DNA from 2 places in the Telluria sp. PB2R4 genome. Region 1 is predicted to be linked to the other one. Evidence: predicted binding sites of a transcription regulator. Region 1 holds the regulator's gene; the other holds the start of a gene.

The links. Region 1 encodes FliA, which starts transcription of late flagellar genes. Its sites were predicted from a motif close to CTAAAGTTTNNNNNNNNNNNGCCGNTA; they were not measured.
Region 2: AC56LU_RS16160 (YjfB family protein) is a predicted target of FliA. The motif match lies at 2,603-2,629, and genes of this name have one in related genera.

The regions. Positions count from the first base shown of each region.
Region 1 covers NZ_JCASIC010000008.1:209,266-216,111, forward strand. The annotation lists gene flhF (flagellar biosynthesis GTPase FlhF) at 148-1,569, shown strand; gene AC56LU_RS15190 (MinD/ParA family ATP-binding protein) at 1,562-2,359, shown strand; gene AC56LU_RS15195 (RNA polymerase sigma factor FliA) at 2,515-3,246, shown strand; gene AC56LU_RS15200 (flagellar motor protein) at 3,228-3,971, shown strand; gene motD (flagellar motor protein MotD) at 3,990-4,742, shown strand; gene AC56LU_RS15210 (hypothetical protein) at 4,789-5,286, shown strand; gene AC56LU_RS15215 (M35 family metalloendopeptidase) at 5,331-6,458, opposite strand; gene AC56LU_RS15220 (M35 family metalloendopeptidase) at 6,713-6,846, opposite strand, start outside.
Region 2 covers NZ_JCASIC010000009.1:150,798-157,643, forward strand. The annotation lists gene AC56LU_RS16145 (DUF883 family protein) at 1-251, shown strand, start outside; gene bufB (MNIO family bufferin maturase) at 248-1,933, opposite strand; gene AC56LU_RS16155 (BufA1 family periplasmic bufferin-type metallophore) at 1,937-2,269, opposite strand; gene AC56LU_RS16160 (YjfB family protein) at 2,365-2,562, opposite strand; gene AC56LU_RS16165 (CPBP family intramembrane glutamic endopeptidase) at 2,845-3,609, shown strand; gene mobB (molybdopterin-guanine dinucleotide biosynthesis protein B) at 4,573-5,112, opposite strand; gene AC56LU_RS16175 (general secretion pathway protein GspB) at 5,099-5,818, opposite strand; gene AC56LU_RS16180 (ExeA family protein) at 5,821-6,846, opposite strand, start outside.

The DNA.
Region 1 (6,846 bases):
GCTTTGCCTTGGCCTTTTGAAATAGGCCCATTTCCCCTTCTTTCTCCCCCGATGGTTTCTCCACGGCATCGCCAATAATGCTGGCTATGGACGGGCAATTGCGCCTGCGAAACTTAGAACAGTACAGTCGAAGTGCGGAGAACAAAGATGAACGTGAAGAAATTTACAGCGGCTACTTCCCGTGACGCCTTGCGGAAGGTGCGCGAGGCGCTCGGCCCTGACGCGGTCATCCTCTCCAACCGCCCGGTCGACGGCGTGGTCGAGATCCTGGCGCTGGACAACGACGATGTCGCCTCGCTGGCTTCTCCGGCCATCGAAGAGCCGCAGCAGCCCGCGTTCGCCGCGTTCGACAACGACTTCGATCCGGAACCGGTCTTCACCCGCGCCCCGGCTGCGCCGCGCGCCGCCGCGCCGCTGCCAAAATCCGATCCATTCGCCGGCCAACCCTATGTGGAGCGCCGCGCCGCGCCGGCCGAACCGGAAATCCCGCCGACCTACGTCAACCGCCGTGCCCCGGCCCCGGAGCCGACGATCGACATGGCCGCCATGACCCAGATGATGAGCGCCGCCATCGCCCAGGCCAAGGAATCGGCCGCGCTTGAAATGAGCGGCATGATGAACGAGATCCGCGCCATGCGCGGCCTGATGGAAACCCAGTTGGCCGAACTGTCGTGGAACGCGACCGCCCAGCGCGAGCCGCAGAAGGCCGCCGTACTGCGCGAGATGCTGGCTGCCGGATTCTCGGCCACCCTGGCGCGCTACCTGATCGACAAGATGCCGTCGACGGGCGACGCCGGCGAAGCCCTCCGCTGGATCAAGACCGTCCTGGCCCGTAACCTCACCACCATCGCCAACGAAGACGACCTGCTGTCGCGCGGCGGCGTGTTCGCCCTGGTCGGCCCGACCGGCGTCGGCAAGACCACCACCACCGCCAAGCTGGCCGCGCGCTGCGTGATGCGCCACGGCCCGGACAAGCTGGCCCTGATCACCACCGACGCCTACCGTATCGGCGGCCACGAGCAGCTGCGCATCTACGGCAAGATCCTGGGCGTGATGGTGCACTCGGTGAAGGACGAAGCCGACCTGCGCATCGCCCTGAAGGAGCTCAAGAACAAGCACACCGTCCTGATCGACACCATCGGCATGTCGCAGCGCGACCAGATGGTGACCGAGCAGGTGGCCATGCTGGCCGGCGCCGACGCCGACGTGAAACGCCTGCTGTGCCTGAACGCGACCTCGACCAACGAGACCCTGAACGAAGTGGTGCGCGCCTACCAGGGCAGCGGCCTGGCCGGCTGCATCATGACCAAGCTGGACGAAGCCGCCTCGATCGGCAACGTGCTCGACGTCGTCATCCGCCAGAAGCTGAACCTGCACTACATCTCGAACGGCCAGCGCGTGCCGGAAGACCTGCACCTGGCCGACCGCGCCATGCTGATCGACCGGGCTTTCCGCAATACCCGCAATGCCGGCGCGCAGTTCAGCGATGCCGATTTGCCGATGATGATGGCCGCAGCTGCGGTCGGACAAAATGCAGACCGCAACATGCGCGAGGTGCAGCTTGGCTAGTTTCGATTTCGACCAGGCCGAAGGCCTGCGCCGGATGCTGCAGGGCCCGCGCCCGCGCATCGTCACTTTTCTCTCCGCCACGCCTGAAGACGACAAGGGCGCCATGCTGGTCAACCTGGGCGCCTCGCTGGCCCAGACCGGGAACGAGGTCCTGATCGTCGACGCCTGCGAGCGCGATTACGGCGTGGCGCGCCGCCTTGGCTTGAGCCGCGCCGCCACGCTGGCGAACGTGGCGCGCCAGGAATGCGGCTTGAACCAGGTGCTGCACGCGGTGCCGCAGGGCTTCTCGGTGGCCGCACTCGGCACGCCGCTGGGCAATGCCGACACGCGCCGCCTGGCCAAGACCTTCGACGTGCTGGTCAAGCAGGCCGGCATCGTGATGGTCGACGCCGAACTCGGCCCGGATGGCGAATTCCCGCTGCCGCTGATGGCCAGTTCGGAAATCGTGGTGCAGGTCGGCACCAGCGCCGCCTCGATCACGAACGCCTATGCGCTGATCAAGCGCCTGGCCCAGCAACTGGGCCGCCGTCCCTTCGGCATCCTGGTGACCGGCGCGACAGAGGCGGAAGCCAAGCTCGTATACGATAATATGTCTACCGCGGCAACACGTTACCTGGCCATCAACCTCAGTTCGATGGGTTCGGTGCCGGCCGACGAGTACCTGCACCGGGCCGCGCGCCTGGGCCGGGCGGTGGTCGATGCCTTCCCGCTGGCGGGAGCCTCGGTGGCCTTCCGTCAGCTCGCGGGCAAGTTCGCGCTGCACCGCATGCCGGGGCTAGGAAGGGGTTGATCGTAGGGTGGGCGGCTTGACCGCCCACGCGGTGATAGCCGAGACATGAATAGCCGCGCAGGCAGCAGTACCGTAATTTGACCGCGTGGGCGGGAACACCCGCCCACCCTACAAAAGCAGGTCCTGAACGAGATAGCGAAAGACAAGCAAAACGCATGTACACGGTCAAAGGGAAAGCGGACAAGAACCATTTGCTGACGGAGCACATGCCGTTGGTGAAGCGTCTTGCCCACCACATGAAGGCCAAGCTGCCGCCTTCGGTGGAAGTCGATGACCTGGTGCAGGCCGGCATGATGGGCCTGCTGGACGCGATCAACCGCTACGAAGACAACCACGGCGCCCAGTTCGAGACCTATGCGGTGCTGCGCATCCGCGGCGCCATGCTCGACGAGCTGCGCAGCAGCGACTGGATGCCGCGCTCCACGCGCCAGAACATGCGCAAGGTCGAGGCCGCGATGGAGGCGCTGCAGCAGCGCCTGGGCCGCCCGGCCAGCGAATCCGAAATCGCCAAGTCGCTCAAGATGTCGCTCGCCGACTACCAGGAGATGCTGGGCGACGGCGGCGGCCACCAGCTGCTCTACTACGAAGATTTCCACGACGACGAAGGCGGCAGCGACGGCTTCCTCGACCGCTATGCGGTGGACGACAGCGATCCGCTGCGCAGCCTGCTCGATACGGGCTTCCGCCAGGCCGTGATCGACGCCATCGACAATTTGCCGCCGCGCGAGAAGATGCTGATGGGCCTCTACTACGAGGAAGAACTCAACCTGAAGGAGATCGGCGCGGTCATGGGTGTGAGCGAATCACGGGTGTCGCAGTTGCATACCCAGGCCGTGTCGCGTCTGCGCGCCGCCCTCAAGGAGCAGTTGTGGACTGGGCCAGCGTAGCCGGCCTGGCGCTCGCGCTCGCGGGCATCCTGGTCGGCCATACGCTCGACGGCGGCAAGTTCGCCTCGCTGATCCAGCCGGCCGCCTTCGCCATCGTGGTGGTCGGCACGCTCGGGGCCACCCTGCTGCAGAGCGAGCGGCGCAGCTTCATGCTGGGCCTGCGCATGCTGCGCTGGGTCTTCATTCCACCCAAATCGGGCCGCGACCTGCTGTCGCGCGAGATCGCGCTGTGGAGCCTGACTGCCCGGCGCGACGGCCTGCTCTCGCTCGAGCAGTACATGGGCACGCAGGACAAGTTCATCCAGAAGGGCCTGCGCCTGGTGGTCGACGGCATCCAGCCCGAGAAGATCCGCAGCCTGCTCGAGAACGAGATCAACGCCTACGAATTCTCGCAACGCCAGGCGGCGCGCATCTGGGAATCGGCGGCCGGCTATGCGCCCACCATCGGCATCCTGGGCGCGGTGCTGGGCCTGATCCACGTGATGGAAAACCTGTCCGATCCATCGCGCCTGGGTTCCGGCATCGCGGTGGCCTTTGTCTCTACCGTGTACGGCGTGGGGCTGGCCAACCTGTTCTTCTACCCGGTCGGGAACAAGCTGAAGGCCATCGTCAGCGACAAGGTGGCCCAGTACGAAATCCTCGCCGAAGTCTTCCACGACCTCGCCACCGGCGACCACACCCGCGTGGTCGACGAACGGGTGGCGAGCCTCTTGACGCGCCACTGAGCCACGGGACACTGAGCCATGGCGCGCAAACGCTACGACGACGGTCCCGGCGAACACCACGAGCGCTGGCTGATCTCGTACGCCGACTTCATCACGCTGCTGTTCGCCCTGTTTGTGGTCATGTACGCGATCTCGATCGTCAACGAAGGCAAGTACGCGGTGCTGTCCGAAGCCCTGGGCGACGCCTTCGGCGGGCGCACCCCGGCGCCGCAGGCCTACACCAGCGTCGAACCGGTGCTGCCGCTGTCGCACATCGTCAACCGCAAGCGCCTGGAAGCGGCAAAGCGCGAGCGCGAGCGCATGGAGACGCTGGCGAAAGACCTGAACACGACCCTGCTGCCCCTGGTGAAGTCGGGCCAGGTGCGGGTGACGCAGAACGCGCGCGGCATCGGCGTCGAACTCAATGCCAGCATGCTGTTCGCGCAGGGCGAAGCCGTGCTGCAGCCGGATGCGCGCGAGGTGCTGGGCGAGGTGGCCGGGCTGCTCAGGAACGATCCGCACCGGATCGAGGTCGAAGGCCACACCGACACCTTGCCGATCACCACCGAGCGCTTCGCTTCGAACTGGGAACTGTCGGCGGTGCGCGCGGCCAGCGTGGTGCGGCTGTTCATCGAAAGCGGGGTGCAGGATGCGCGCCTGTCGGCGATCGGCCATGGCGCCACGCGCCCGGTGGCGCCGAACGACACGCCGGCCAACCAGGCCCGCAACCGGCGCGTGGCGGTGATGATCCTGGCCACGACGCCCGAGCTGCTGCCGACCGCCGTGCAATAAAATGTCATTATTGTGCTTCCAGTGAAATAAAGTTTCAGGAGCTTTCATGCATGCCAAACGATTTTTACCGTTACTGCTGCTCGTCTTCGGAGGCCTGGTGAGTACGGTCGGCGCGGTCGAGCAGGATCCGCAGGTGCGCCACCAGCTGGAAGTCGAGATCAGGAACGGCAAGGTGCTGGTGCAGCTGATCGTCCAGAACAATGGCGACACCACGATCTATGTGCCGCGCGAAGTCGCCGCCGGCGACGAACTCACGGGCCGGCGCTTCGACCTGCGCGAAGTGATCAACGGTAAAGCGGGCAAGCTGCTCGATTACACCGGCATGATGGTCAAGCGGGGCGCGCTCACGGCAAGCGATTACCAGGCGGTAGCGCCGAAAACCATGCACATGAACAGCATCGACATCACGCCGACCTATGCCTTCAAGAAGGGCCGCCACAGCTACGAGATCCGTTACGACGGCCCCTACCTGCCGGACGTGGCCCAGCTCGATGTCGTCAAGCAGAGTCCGGCCGAGCCGGTGAGGTTCAGCTTCAGCCAATAAGAGCGGGCCAGCGGTGCTGGCCCGTTTCACTTCAATCGAACGGCTTAGTTCAGCGCCGGCGTGTTCTCGCCGAAGTACTCGTGCGAGTCGGCGTTCTGCACCGCCAGGTCGGGGTTGGTGATGGCGAGGTTGGCGGCGCCCGACTGGCCATATACGTGGTCATCGGTACCGGCCACCACGTTGAAGTGGCTCATCTCGTGCACCAGCGTGCCGCCCTTCGAATCGGTGCCGGTCATCGGCGCCGACCAGAAGGCCTTGCAGACGTAGATCTTGTACGGCTGGGTCGGATACACGTAGGCGTAATACGTCTTCTTGCAGCCGCAGTCGACCGTCACCGGCTTGTTGGCGAAGGCATCCTTGATCGCGGCGAAGCTGGCCTTGACCGTGGCCACGCGGGTGGCGTTGTTGGCGCCGAACCACTTGGTGTAACGGGTGCCGATCGCGCCCGCCTGCATATACGCGTCGCTATTGCTCGCCATGCTGGAGCCGGCGGCCATCGCCTGCGTGATCGTGGTCTGCTGGGTGGTGGTGCATTTACTGAAGCTCAGCCCGCCAGCCGAGGGCGAGGGCTGGGCGGCCGCCTGCTTCATCGCTTCGATGTCGAGCATGACCTGCGACTTCTGGCCGCGCGCCACGCGGCCGTCGATCCAGACCGAGGCCGGCGCCGACACCAGGGTAGCGTTGTCGCTGTCGGCATCGAAGGCCGCGGCGGCGCCGCTGCGGCCGGCTGCGCTCGGAGTGGCCAGGAACAGCTGCGGCGACATCTGCTTGTAGCTGATCTGGTAGTCGCCGCTCACGCTCATGTCGTACAGGCTTGACAGCTCGACCTTGACGGTGTGCGAGGCGCCCGGCTTGAGCAGGAAGTAGTCGGCCTGCGTGGGCGCCGCGCGCTTGATGTGGGCGCCGAGGTAGGCTACCGGCTCGCCGTCGCGCTTGATCTCGAACAGCGCTTCTTCCATGCCTTCGAAGGGCGTGCGCGACTTCAGGATGTACTGCGGCGCGCTTGAGTTGTTGGTGATGGTGACGCGCACCACCACATCGTCATTCTGACCCAGCGCATGCTTCTCGGGTACCACGGTGACCGCCACGCCTTTCGGCGCCGCGGCCGCGTTGCAGGCTGCAGCGAGCGCAGCCATGCCCAATGCCGACTTCCAGATGCCTTTCAAGCTCATGTTCATTCTCCGTTTCCGTATGAAAATCGTTATGCGGCTTGACCTCAGCCTGTATTGAGCTGCCCGTGGAGTTACCGATAAGACATTGGGTTAGCTCAACTTCATATTTACGGAAACATGAGGATGTGTAAAGTTGAATCAGACTGGAGGTGACAATTTTTGCGAAGTGTCAACAAAACGCAAAAAGTGGCAATCGTGCGCTGGTAATCTGTATACACAAGTGCTAGGAATTGATGCCGGCGGCGGTCCTTGTTTTACTGCAGCGGCGGCGAGTTTTCGCCGAAGTACTCATGCGAGTCAGCATTGTTGACAGCGCGCGCCGGGTCGGTGCGGGCCAATTCGCCCGCCCCCTGTTGCCCGTACACGTGGTCGTCGGTGGCCGCCACCA
Region 2 (6,846 bases), on a different contig from region 1:
AGCAGCTCATCGGAGACCTGCGTCTCGTCATCGAGAATGCGGAAGAGCTGCTGAAGAATACCGACCATTACAGCAGCGCGCTGTACCAGAACGCGCGCGCCAAGCTGGCGCTGGCGCTGGAAGCGGCCAACGAAGAGCTGGCGCGCTTCGAAGACGCCCAGCTCGAGCGCATGATGGCCGCCACCCGCGCCGCCAACGAACGCTTCTGCGACTACACCGGCGAACAGCGCATCCTGCGCGCTTTCCACTAAGTCTGTAGAGTACGCGACGGTCCGTCCGTCGCGATCGCGCTCACCACGCCGCGTCCGAACCAGCTGCGCAGCATGGCGCCGATGTCCGGCGCGGGCGCATCCGCCGGGGCGGCGGCAAGCAGCGCGTCGACCGCCTCGCCGAAGCTGGCGCCCGCCGCCAGCTGCACCAGGGCCGCCGCTTCCGGCGCGCCCAGTTCCACCACCTCCACCCGCCAGCCGCGCCGCACGACCAGCGCGCTGCATGGCGCGTCCACGCGCGCGGGCAGCGCCGGGCCGCCCGGCTGGTGCGCCTGCCACAGCGCGGCGACGGCCCACCAGCTATCGACCAGTGCCACCGACGGCTGCAGGATGAAGCGGGCGGCGTCCAGGCTTGCCGGCGCCATCGTGGCCAGGGCGTCGAGGCCGAGCGGCGGCGCATCAGGCGCGAGGTGGGCACGGTGAACCGCCCACTCGAGGCGGGCTGCGTCAGGCAGGTAGGGATACGGCGCAGCCGGCGCGAAGCCACCGAGGAAATCGGCGAAGCCTGCACCAAAGGCTGCCAGGTCCGGATCCTGCGAGGGCACGGCCTTGCCGTAGGCGCGCGCCAGGCCCGCGAAGAATTCGTCGCCCACCAGCTCGCGCAGCACCGGATACGCCTCGCCCAGTGCGCGCTCCCAACCCGCGCTCAGGTTGCCGCGGTACAGTGTAAGCCGCCCTGCCCCGCCTTCGCTGAGGGAGGATTGCAGGGCCGCTTCGTGCTGGCGGTCGAACAAGGCCTCGCCGAAGCGCTGCTGGAGCTCGGCAAGCCCCGAATCTGGGACCGGCGCCGCGACTTGCGCCAGCGGCGCCGCAGGACGCGCCGGCGTAGCCATGACGGGCGGCGGCGAGTAGTCCCCTGCGATCGCCTCGGCCTTCAACGCCTCGGCCAGCAGGCCCTCGAGCGGCGGCAGGTCGGCATCCCATTCGACCAGGGCGGGCACGCGGCCGAAGCGCCGCAGCGCGGCGCGGTACAGGTCCCAGACCGGTTCGGCCACCGCCGCGCCGTGGTGGTCGACCAGCGCCAGCGGCGTTTCCAGGTGCCCGGCAAGGTGGATCTCGCCGACGCTGCCGATAGGGAGCGCGGCGATCGCGGCGCGCGCGTCTTCGCCGTGGTTGTGCTGGTTGACGTAGAGGTTGTTCACGTCGAGCAGGATGCCGCAACCGGTACGGCACGCCAGTTCAGCCAGGAATTCGGCCTCGCTCATCGTATCGGCGCGGAAGCGCACATAGGTCGAGACGTTCTCGACCAGTAAACGCCGTTTCAGGCGCGCCTGGACCCGGTCGACCCGCTCGCACAGCAGCGCCAGGGCGGCGGCGTCGAGGCGCATGGGCAGCAGGTCGTTGAGCTGGCGGTCGGCCAGCGCGCCCCAGCTCAGGTGTTCGGAAACGAGGAAAGGGTCGACCGCATCGACCAGCGCGCGCACCCGCTCGAGGTGGGCATCGGAAAAACCGCGCGCCGAGCCGAGCCCGAGCCCGACCCCGTGCAGGCTGACCGGATAGTCGCGGCGCAGCTCGCCGAGCACGTGCCAGTCCCAGCCGGCGCGGGCAAGGTAGTTTTCGCTGTGGACTTCGATGAAGCCGACCCGCGGGCGCTGGTCGAGGAAGGCGCGGTAGTGCGGCGTGCGCAGACCGATGCCGACGGCCACCGCGCCCGGGGCGGACATGGATTACTTCCCGGGTTCGGCCTTGGCCGGCTCGCCCTGGTCCTGGGCAGGCTTGGCTTGCGCAGGCTTGTCTTGCGCGACCCGACCGGCTTCCAGTGAACCGCCAAGCTTGGTGCAGGTGCCCTTGGCCACGAACTTCCATTCGTTCGGATCGTTGTCGGCCTTGGCGACGCCGGCACAGCCGTGGGTGGCGGTGCCGCAATCGTTCTGACCGGCCTTGGCGACGCCGTAGCAGGTTTCCTGGTCGGCCTTCGGCGTGCCCATCGTGTCCTGGGCGGCGGCATGGGCGCATACGCCGGCAAGGGCGGCGGCGATCAGGGCGTGGCGATGGGTCATGCGGAATCTCCTGGCTGGTGAAGGCGCCAGTATTGTTCAGGCGGAGGAAAGATGCAAGCCGGGGCGGCGTGCCCGCGGCTGCTGCGGCTGGCCTGTCAGGCGGTCGTATTGATCCTGGTTCCCAGATGCGCCGGCAGGTTCGCCGGCTGCACCGCCGGCAGCGCTTCGAGCAGCTGGGTGGCGGTCGCTTCCTGGATCTGCTGCGCCTTCTTGAACACGGCCAGGCTCACTTCCTGGCGGTTGCCGGTTTCGGCGATGCTGGTGGACAGCTTGGCAATGCTGGACACGTCCATGTCGTTCTCCCATTGAGGCCCATTCAGGCGTATCCACCCTTTACGGCATAACTGGCGAGAACTTTAGGCCTTCAATGTCATGGACAAACAATTTGCCACAAAACATTAAAGTTTGCCAAAGGAGCCTCGGCAGTACGCCGACGCCCGATAACTTGTTCAGGTGGCAACGAAGCCGACCACTGAACCATACCGACAGCTGCTATCGGCCAAAAACGGCCGTTTGCCGCCGTGGTAATTGTTGACTTTCCTATGCGTGTGCCAATGTTATTCTTGCGCTGACGTATGACGCGCCTGGTGTTTGCCAAACGCCCAATTCTGCCCCCTGCCATGTTAAACATCCTGCTCGCCGCCTATCTGCTGATTGTCTTTCCCGCATTTAACTTATGGCGTAGTTTAAGTCCGAAGAGCAACAAACCGCCCCGTTCCCTGATGCTTCGTTACTGGTCAATGAGCTGGCAGCCGCTAGTCTTATTGGCCGTCCTGTGGACCGGTTCGTGGCAGGCTGGCTATACGTTACGAGATCTCGGATTTGATATCCCCCTGTCCAGGGCAGGCGTCTGGGGCCTATGCTTTGCTGTGCTGCTTCTTGGCGGCCTTTGGCTAGTGGCCAAGGTCATCGAGCGGCGCAAGACGCCCGAGGCCCGTGCCGAAAGCGAACGCGAGGTGCTGGATTCGTCTTTCCCCTGGCCGCGAAGCGGTAGCGAAACGCTGGCTTTTATCGTGAGCATGTCGATCATGACTGCCACATGGGAAATCCTCTACCGTGGTTTCATTCTGCTGTTGCTGACGCCAAACACTGGCCTGCCACTCGCTATTGCTATCTCTGCTCTTGCGTATGGCATTGGTCATGGCTACACGAATCCAAAACAGTTACTCGCCTCGATTGTCTCCGCTTTCGTTTTCACTATCGCATATGCAATGACGCATAGCTTATGGTGGTTGATCGTGATCCACGCTGGACTGCCGCTGGCATCGATTCCAGCAGTGCGACGCGCGCGACGGCGGCGTGAAGCGGGGAGTCCCGATGCCTCGGTGGGCCAGGTTTAAGCTCAGCCATAACTGAAAATGGAGATTGAAGGCAAAGTCTGCTATGTTCGGATGCAGCCGGTCGTAAAAATGCGTGAGTATTCCTTCCTGACGTCCCGCCATGCTGGCTCAATGGCCGTTTTCAGCGACGGGAGGCCGTATGCAAACACCACCAATAATCACCGTCGGCGTTTGCTCGTCCGGACGTTAAAAACTATTGCGTAAATGAGCGAAAATGCACCTTCTTGAATGGGCAAGAGAAAATCACAATCTCCTCTCGATCGTCATGATTGTCTGCCTTCTAGTTAATCTCAATATTTCCATGCGGCATCAGAAGTCTGGACGACGGGTTAAAGGCGACTCAGGATACTTTTGGCGTTTGTGTCGATCCGGTAATCGGGACGGGATCCTTGCAATTGCCTGCTCTTCCTTGATAATCTTGATCGCAATCTTCAAACTTTTTTGGAGCCGATGACAGTATGTTGGAGCGGATTGGCGCCGAGAGACCATATTTCGTTATCGAGGAGTTGACTTCGTCGGTGGCCAATGTCTGACTCACGACACTTCGCGACCTCTCGTTATTTTTCAGGTACATTACGGCGGATCGAGCTGCAAGGATCTTGAGAACGGGGGGGTTAATCGATCCAGAAGCGCTACGCGTTTTGGCAGTGCCCGGAGACTCGAATCGTAATGAAGTACAGAAGCTGATCGGCACTCCACCGCTGCCAAATCTCAAAAAAAAATAAATGTTGTCGACGAAGCCGAGAAACAGGGCGCCCGGGTGCCATAAGCGCCGCAGCAGGCTCTCGACCATTCCGTCGGGCATCCTCGGTTTCACGGACTGAAGCCGCGTTAAAGGAAGGGCTGCTTCGGGTCGAAAACGCACTGTCGCGCACAGACCTGCCCTTAGCGCTGAGGCAAACTCAATTGTTGCAAGCGACTGGTGTAACCCGGTCCGCCGCGGTCTTATTGTTCGTCTACACTTCAGCGCAACCACTTTTCCAGCCAGGCCAGCACCTGATCCGTATCATTCAGGTCCAGCCATGCCGGTCCGCCCTCCCCGTCCTCTCCATGCGGCCGCGGCCCATCCGACGCCACCGCCAGGATATCGGGATCGTCCGGATACAGCGCCGGCCTGCCCAGGCTGGGCCGGAACACTTCCAGCTTGGGCATCCGCTCCCACTTGTAGCCTTCCACCAGGGTCAGGTCGGCCGGCGCCAGGCGTCCCAGGTGCTCGGCCAGCGATGGCTCGGGCGCCCCGCGCAGTTCGCGCAGGATGGCGACGCGGTAGGGGGAAGCCAGCATCACCTCGGCTGCCCCGGCCATGCGCAGGCGCGCGCTGTCCTTGCGCGGCGGCTCGAGCTCGACGTCGTGGTGGCTGTGCTTGACGATGTTGACGCGCAGGCCGCGGCCGGCCAGGCGCGCGATGAGCCCCTCGAGCAGCGAGGTCTTGCCGCTGCCGGACCAGCCCACCACGCCCAGCACCGGGCCGCCGCCAGGCCCCCGCAGGTCAGTAAGCGACACGGTAGCGGTGGCCGCGGAAGTTCATGATCGCTGCCTTCGGCAGCAGGCGTTCGAGTACCAGCCCGGGGGCGACTTCCTCGCCTTCGCGGCGCAGCATCTTGTCGACCAGCAGCAGGCGCTCGGCCGGGTTCGGCGAGTAGATGTAGCCGCCGAAGGCCACTTTCGGGATCTCGCGCTGCACCGGTTCCGGCAGCGAGCCCAGCGGGCCGATGCTGTCCTCGGCGGCCGGGGCAGCCATCACCACCGGACGCGATGGCTCGGCCCTGGTCTCAGCCACGGCCTCGACCGGTTCGGCGCGCGGTGCGGGTTCTGGTTTTGCGGCAGGCGCCGGCGGTTTGGTCTCCGCTTTAGTAAGCTTGGCCGGCGCTTCCGGCTTCACGGCTTGCGTAACCGGCTCTGGCGCGACAGGCTGCACTGGCGTCGACGGTACAGCGGCCGGTGGCGCTGCCGGCGTGGCGACAACCGCCGCAACCGGCGCCGGCGCACTCGCCACCTGCACCGCCGGCGCGGGCGCCGGCTGGCGCAGCAGGAACACGGCGCCCATCGCCACCACGATGGTGCCGGCAATCGCGCCGATGATCACCGGATTGCGCGTCGTGCGGCTCGGCGCCGCCGGATAGCTGGACGGCGGCGCGTGGATGGTCGGCGCATTGCCGAGCTGGCGTTCCGCCTGTGCCTTCTTGAGGGCTTCGAGGATGTACGACATGCTTATTGTGGTTTGTCCGTCGCGGCGCGGGCCAGCAGGCGCGGTTCCGGCACGCCGGAGAGCTGGTTCAGGCGCATGTAGGTGCGCGGACCGGCCAGGCCGTCCGCCTTGAGGTTCTGCGCGGCCTGGAAGCGCTGCAGCGTTTTGCGCGCGGCGGCGTCCAGCGGGCGTCCTGCCTGGGGCGCAGGGGCGCCGTCCAGCCCGGCCAACCGGCCGGCCAGCCAGTCCACGTCGGGGCCGCGGGCGCCTTCGGCCAGCTCCTCGCGGAAACCGCGCGGCATGCGCCAGAAGGTGGTGAATTCGCCGCCGAAGCGGGCCACGAAGCTGGCCAGGTCGATTTTCTCGCGCCGCGCGCCGGCGCTCAGGGTGACGCTGTCGCCGTCCAGCGCGGACAGCACGGCATAGCCGGTGCGCGGGCCCTCGTGCAGGGTGACCACGGCCGGCCGGTCGAGCAGGCGCAGTTCGTACAGGCCGCCGCGACCCTGGTGGCAGCGCAGTTCGAGGCGCAGCGCCGCCTCGCAGGGCTTGGCCCCCTCCAGCGGCTGGCCCCACAGCGCGGCCAGCTCGCGCAAGGCGTTGTCCTGGTCGGCCTGCACCGGCGGCACACTGGACGCTGGCGTCGCCTTCGCCGCCCCTGCCCTGGCCGGCGCAGCGGCATGCGCCACGGGCTCGGCTGCCGGCGCGCGTGCCGGCAGCGCCTGCCAGGCCGCCGCACTGACGGCCATGGCCGCCAGCACGCCGCCGGCCACCAGCGGCATGCGCAGGCGGCGCGCCGCGGCCGGCTCGCCGGCGAACACCTCGGCCGCCGCTTTCTTGAGGATCTGCCGCGTGACCTGCGGACTGTTCTCGACGTAGGCGCCGAGCAGCGCGCGGTCGCACAGCAGGTTGATGCGGCGCGGCACCCCGTGCGTCAGCGCGTGGATGGATGGCGTGAGCGCCGGCGGGAACGGCGTTCCGACGGCGCCAGCCACCGCCATCCGGTGCGCGACGTAGGCGCCGGTCTCCGGTTCGGACAGCGGCCCCAGGTG